Rosistilla oblonga: one gene and its partner. Each later gene encodes a partner of the first gene's protein in a complex. Links are inferred from orthologs where the notes say so. Each region holds a gene or a part of one and is shown on either strand. Other genes may lie near its edges.

Evidence for each region.
Region 2: the proteins of uvrB (region 1) and CA51_RS00530 are in contact, whole or in part, in a crystal structure (PDB 7EGT), measured with the Thermus thermophilus proteins. The link is inferred for Rosistilla oblonga from one-to-one orthologs. Residues at the interface, in WP_096411307.1 of Thermus thermophilus: Glu23, Leu25, Arg26, Asp27, Gly28, Glu29, Arg30, Phe31, Arg55, Glu326, Asp327, Phe328, Glu379, Ser382, Gln383, His398, Gly400, Arg401; in WP_096412145.1 of Thermus thermophilus: His654, Arg656, Phe657, Gln666, Asp668, Glu669, Lys680, Arg681, Leu682, Ser683, Lys685, Tyr686, Ala687.

Annotation. Positions count from the first base shown.
Region 1 is NZ_CP036292.1:2,369,537-2,372,822, reverse strand. What follows is about bases 303-3,266. They hold uvrB (excinuclease ABC subunit UvrB), read right to left. Parts: upstream 2,850-3,266; coding sequence 756-2,849; downstream 303-755. Other genes in these bases: CA51_RS08420 (small basic protein), read right to left, coding at 3,033-3,239; CA51_RS08430 (pirin family protein), read right to left, coding at 303-497. In the rest of the region: more of CA51_RS08430, read right to left, coding at 1-302. UniProt on the Escherichia coli protein: The UvrABC repair system catalyzes the recognition and processing of DNA lesions. A damage recognition complex composed of 2 UvrA and 2 UvrB subunits scans DNA for abnormalities.
Region 2 is NZ_CP036292.1:146,892-150,201, reverse strand. Bases 78-3,065 are described here. They hold CA51_RS00530 (ATP-dependent helicase), read right to left. Parts: upstream 2,736-3,065; coding sequence 420-2,735; downstream 78-419. Other genes in these bases: CA51_RS00525 (DUF2237 family protein), read left to right, coding at 3,055-3,065; CA51_RS00535 (IS4 family transposase), read left to right, coding at 78-260. In the rest of the region: more of CA51_RS00535, read left to right, coding at 1-77; more of CA51_RS00525, read left to right, coding at 3,066-3,310. UniProt on the Escherichia coli protein: A helicase with DNA-dependent ATPase activity. Unwinds DNA duplexes with 3'-5' polarity. Translocates on single-stranded DNA with 3'-5' polarity. Initiates unwinding more efficiently from a nicked substrate than double-stranded DNA.

The DNA of each region.
Region 1 (3,286 bases):
TAGATCCGAGCATCCTGATGGATCAAAAGCGAACCGTCTGAACTGTCGGGCGAGGCGACCAAGCGTAGGGCGTTGGAAAGTTTGTCATCGTCGAAGCGCTTCTGTTCATAGCTCGGCTCGATCCCCGATCGGTTCGGGTGCAGCCAGATCTGGTAAAGATGAGTCGGTTCGTCGGCCGAAGGGTTAAATTCACTGTGCGTGATTCCTGTCCCCGCGGTGATTCGTTGGAACTCGCCCGGCCGCAAGACTTCGCCGTTGCCGAGCGAATCCTTATGTTCCAATGCTCCCTCCAGGACATAGGTAACGATCTCCATGTCGCGGTGCGGGTGTGTCCCGAATCCTTGTCCGGCAGCGATGCGGTCCTCGTTCATCACCCGCAAGGCGCGAAAACCCATCTGCGTCGCGTCTCGATACGATGCGAACGAAAAAGTGTGGTGCGCATCGAGCCAGCCGTGGTCGGCATGCCCGCGGTCGTCGGCTTTGCGAACTTTGATCATTGCGATTCTCCTTTGCTTTGTTAAAACATTTAGGCGTCACGTAAATAGTTTACATGTAAATCAGTGGGTGGTCAAACGCAACATGGTTGTTCTGAGGGAGGAGCGAAGCGGAGAGCTTGCGAGCGCGGATCCGCGATCCGAAGAGTTGGGGCTGGTCGCGGGCAAGGAGATTTCCAGCACAGGCCAGCCGTCCAGGGGCCTTTGTGCGACTGGACAGCGTGTCCGCTGGGCGGTTTGCCGGTTCGGGGTGCCAGCTGGTTAGGCTTTTTTGGGGCGCGGGACACTTCGGCGACCGGCGACCTTTTTGCGGCGACCTCGCCCCGACTTTTCTTCCGCCGGTGCCGTTTCGATCAACGGTTTGCCGACCTGCCCCTTCAGGCTGTCGATCCGATCGCGGAGCGCCGCGGCGCGTTCGAACTCCAGTTCTTCCGCCGCCGTGAGCATCTCGCCTTCGAGTTCGGCGATATATTCCAGCGTCACGTATTTGCCTTCCCCCTGCTCTTGAGCCGCCGCGGTGGTAGCGCGGTGCTGTTTCGCAGCGGCGTCGATGCCCGATCCGATATTGCGTTTTACGGTCTTGGGGGTGATGCCATGTTCCAGGTTATACGCCTGCTGGATCTCGCGCCGACGAGCGGTTTCGTCGATCGCTAGCCGCATCGATCGAGTGATCTTGTCGGCGTACAAGATGACTTGGGCGTTGGCGTTACGTGCAGCCCGCCCGATCGTTTGGATCAAACTGGTCTCGCTGCGCAAAAAGCCTTCTTTGTCGGAATCGAGGATCGCGACTAGCGAGACCTCGGGCAGGTCGAGGCCTTCGCGGAGCAAGTTGACCCCGACGAGGACGTCGAACTTTCCTTCACGCAGTTCCTTCAGTAGGTCGACGCGTTCGAAGGCGTTCAGTTCGCTGTGCAGCCAGCGGCAGCGGAGCCCTTGTTCTTGGAAGTAACTGGAGAGGTCTTCGGCCAGCCGTTTCGTGAGCGCTGTGACCAGCACGCGTTCGTCTTTCTCGGCTCGCTTGCGGATCTCGCCAACTAGATGGTTCACCTGTCCGTGGGCTGGCAGGACTTCGACCAATGGATCCAGCAGTCCGGTCGGCCGAATCAATTGCTCGACGACTTCGCCGTGCGTTTGTTCCAATTCGTAATCGCTCGGAGTCGCCGAGACGAAAACGGTCTGCCCCGATTTTTGTTCCCACTCTTCGAATTTCAGCGGCCGATTGTCGAGCGCGCTCGGCAGCCGGAATCCGTGTTCGACCAAGGTGTTCTTGCGGCTTTGGTCGCCGGCAAACATCGCTCGGATCTGAGGGACGGTGACGTGCGATTCATCGACAAAGACCAGGAAATCCTTGGGGAAATAGTCGTACAGCGTATCGGGAGTGGCCCCCGGCGGCTTGCCCGACAGCGGGCGGCTGTAGTTTTCGATCCCCGGGCAATGGCCTACCTCTTGCATCATTTCGAGGTCAAAGCGGGTCCTCGCCGACAGCCGCTGTGCCTCCAGTAGCTTGCCTTGGCCCTTCATCTTTTCGAGTTGCTCCTCGAGTTCCTGCTGCAGCGATTCGATCGCTGCGGCAATTCGGTCCTCGGGCATCACAAAGTGTTTCGCCGGGTAGACGTAGACCTCGTCGGTGCGGCCGATGATCTCGCCCGAGACGGGCCGAATCATCGAGATCTGTTCGATCTCATCGCCCCACATCTCGATCCGCAAGGCAAACTCTTCGTAACTGGGCCACAGCTCGATACAGTCGCCGCGGACGCGGAACTTGCTGCGTTCGAAGTTCACGTCGTTGCGGCTGTATTGGATGTCGATCAACCGCAGCAAGAGGGCGTCGCGGTCGAACGATTCGCCAACCTTCAGCGGCACGACCATCTCTTTGTAGTCTCGCGGCGAACCGAGGCCATAGATACTCGAAACGCTCGCGACGATGATCACATCGCGGCGGCTGATCAGCGAACTTGTCGACGCTAGTCGCAGCCGATCGATCTCTTCGTTGATCGACGAATCCTTTTCGATGTAGACATCGCGCTGCGGGATGTAGGCTTCGGGCTGGTAGTAGTCGTAATAGCTGACGAAATAGTGGACAGCGTTCTCGGGGAAAAACTCTTTGAATTCCGAATAGAGTTGGGCGGCGAGCGTCTTGTTGTGGCTGAGCACCAGCGTCGGCCGCTTCATCTGCTGGATCACGTTGGCCATCGTGTAGGTCTTGCCCGACCCGGTCACACCCATCAGCACCTGGTGTTGCTTGCCCGTGTGCAGACCTTCGACCAGCGACTGGATCGCCCGCGGTTGATCACCCGCCGGGGGGAAGGGGCTGGCAAGGTGGAAGTCTGCTGGCGCCAGGGGATCGGGCTTCATGGCAATTTCCGCGCGTTGTCGAATTCGAATCCTGCAATTCTCACCCACAACGATTGGCTTGCCCAGCGGGCAGCGGTCCCCTGGGGGGCAGAAATGCAGCTGCGGGCGCACGAAAAAAAACGGCTCGATCGGATCGAGCCGCTTTTTTGTATGTAAAAAGAGACCAAGACAAGGGGGAAGCGATTACTTCTTCTTGTCGTCTTCTTTCTTGACCTTCTTCTTTTTCTTCAGCGAAACCTTTTGAACTCGCACCTTGGCCATGCCAACGACTGCCGAATCCTCGGTCCACTTATCGAGTTCCTGCAACCGTGAGATTCGCTCGGCACGGGTCAGGACATTACGACTCTTGATAGCTCCGGCCTGAACTTTCAGGCTTTTATCCATGGTCATGGGAGGTTGGACTCCGACGTCTTAAATGCTTGTTAAATAATAGTTTA
Region 2 (3,310 bases), 2.2 Mb from region 1 along the record:
TAGGCCGCGAGTGTCCAGAGCTTCCCTGTGATGTCGTCTTCAGCGAAGCGGAATGGAAGTCGGTCTGGAAAGTGGTGGAAAAGACGGCTCCCCCAAAGCAAGCTCCTGAGCTGTCACAATTCATCCCGGTCCTTGCGACCCTTGGCGGCTACAATCACCGCCAAGGCGACGGTCCGCCGGGAGCCGAAGTAATCTGGCGAGGCACGCGGCGAATGCTCGACTTCGCCCTCTGCTGGCAAGCCTTCGGACCAGACCAATGACTTGTGGGTAATCGACAGGAGGTCACGAGGTCCTTTTGAATTCAGGGTTAGTGGACGAGTTCACGAGTCCTTTCGCGCCAGAGATCATGGGGACTCGTGAATGGGGACTCGTGACCTCGTCCACTACCGTCAGTCCTAAAATGAAAGTTTGACAACCCCCTAATCTTCGCTTTCGGGCGTCAGTTGGGCGTGGGAGAGTCGGAAGCGGCGTTCGATGCTGTCGACAAAGAAGTTGACAGTTGCCGTCCGCTTGCCTCCCGAACCCGACAGACTCTGGATCCGGCCGCTGCCGTATTCGGGATGGCTGACGATCATCCCTACCGTATAGATCTCGGGATCGATCGTGTTGGCCATCTGCTGTTCGAGCATTTGGGCGGCGGTCGTGACCGACGCGATCGGAGCGGTTCGCGGGGTGGAGGTGGTTTCGGGCGTCCGTTCTTCGGGCGGCAATTGATTCAGATCGTCGTCGTGATCAGCGTGCATATCCCATGCCTCGGGATATTCGACGTCGACATCGAAATCGTTGTCGTCGCCGTATTGCGTCGGTTGATGGGCGTCGATCACCTGCATCTCTTCACGAGGCAGTTCCAGCAGGAATGGGCTGGCCGCGGCGGGACGCATGCTACCGCGGGCCGATCGCAGCTTGGCCATGCTCAACTGCAGCGTCTGTTCAGCTCGCGTGATCCCCACGAACAGCAACCGCCGCTCCTCTTCAAACTGCATCGGATCATCGTGGCTGCGATGGTGCGGCAGCACTTGATCCTCGACGCCGATGATATAGACGCAAGGGAATTCGAGCCCCTTGGCGGCGTGCAGCGTCATCAGCGTCACGCGATCGCTCGATTCTTCCCACGCATCGGTATCGGAGATCAACGCCACCTGCTCCAGGAAGGTTTCCAGCGATCCATCGTCGGGATGCTGGCGATCGAATTCGACGGCGGCGGAAACCAATTCGTCGACGTTCGCAAGCGCGTCGTTATCCTCTCCTTCGACTGTCGAAAACCGCAGGTAATCGCTGTACTGCGTTTGCTCCAACACGAACCGCAACAGATCCTCGAGGCTGGACGAAGCCTTCCGGCTGAGCGCGTCGATGATTCCGACAAAACGTTTCAACAGCCCACGGGTTCGCGGTTTGATCGATTCGATTTCATCGCAGCGGCAGATCGCTTCGAACAGCGGAATCCGGTGCCGAGCGGCGAACAACATCACTCGGTCCATCGTCGTCTTGCCGATCCCGCGAGCCGGCGTGTTGACGATCCGCGACAGCGCAGCGTCGTTGGCTGGGTTGTTGATCAGTTGCAGATAGGAGAGCAGATCCTTGATCTCTTTCCGCTGATAGAACTCGACGCCCCGAACGATCGTGTAGGGGACGACGCGGGAGCGGAGCGAATGTTCCAACGAACGGGTCAGATAATTCATCCGGCACAGGATCGCAAAGTCCTTCGGACTGCGGCCGTGATTCTGGATCTGTTCGACGATCTGATCGGCGATGTCGTCCGCTTCCTGATAACCGTTGGCGTAGATCCGCAACCGCACCGCCGCTCCTTCGGGATTGTGCGTGTACAACCCCTTGTGCTTGCGGCGGGTGTTGTTGGTGATCAATTGATCGGCCACCCGCAGAATGTTGGGCGTGCTGCGGTAGTTCTGTTCCAGCCGAACGGTCTTGACTTGCGGGTAATCGTTTTCAAAGTCGAGGATGTTGTTCAGATTCGCTCCACGCCAACCGTAGATCGACTGGTCGGGATCGCCCGTCACCGCCAGATTCTGGTGGACGACCGACAGCGAACGGACGATCGCATATTGCGCTAGGTTGGTGTCCTGATATTCGTCGACCATGATGTAGCGGAACCGCGAATCCAAGGCTTCGCGCAATTCGGGGTTCTCGCGCAACATCCGGGCGACGTGCAGCAGCATGCAATCGAAATCGACGGCGTTGGCGACCAACAGCAACTGTTGGTAATAAGGATAAACCTTGGCGGCGAGCATTTTACCCGCCGGCAAATTCGCCCCTTCCATCGACTCGGGCGTCAGCAATTGATTTTTGAAGTGGCTGATCGCGTTGGCGATCTGATCGGGCGACGTGTGACTCAGCGAGATCCCCGAGACCTCGATCGCCCGCTTCATCGTCGCCTTGGCGTCGGCCATGTCGTAGATCGAATAGTTCTCTTGCAGCCCGACCAGCGACGAATATTGTCGCAGCATGCGAGCGCAAAAGCGGTGAAACGTACTCATCCAAACCGGTTCGCCGGGAGCGAGTTGTTGGACGCGGGCCAACATCTCCTCCGCCGCTTTGTTGGTGAACGTCAACGCCAGGATCTGCGACGCGGGGACTCCTTCCCGCAACAGATGCGCGATCCGATGAGTGACCACGCGGGTCTTGCCGCTGCCGGGGCCAGCGAGCATCAACATCGGACCATCCATGTGCGTGACCGCGGCTCGCTGCGGGTCGGTCAAGTTGTCGAGAATTAAGTCCATCAAACGCCTTCTTATCTGCTATCGATTTGGCATCGCGAGCGGGCTTGGTGCGGTTGGCCCGGTGGTGATTTCAGGTTAAAGCAAAAATGGGATCGCGACGACCCCGAGCCGATGTTTGCGACGGTTGCGGCCGATCGCGACGCGTTGCTGCCAGCAAAACCGTGGGCTAGTGAGGAAAGCCCAATCGCGTGAGCTTTCGGACATCGAGGGTTGGTGGCACAATAGACGCTTCGGCCATCGAGAAACGGCACCCGATCTCCGGGCACTGGGGACGCATTGGTTGCCGTTGGGATCGCATTGAACACACAGGGAACGAGCTTTGAGCAAGGCAAAGAACGTCTTGGGCACACCGCTGCAAACTTGCAGCGTCGACCCGATGACCGGATTTTATCGCACCGGTTGCTGCGATACGGGGCGCGAGGATGTGGGGCTGCACATCGTCTGCACGCAGGTCACTGCCGAGTTTCTGGAGTTCAGCAAATCGGTCGGCAACGATCTCAGCACGCCGGTTGCCGAATACGGTTTCCCCGGTCTGAAGCCGGGAAATCGTTGGTGTTTGTGCGCGTTGCGATGGA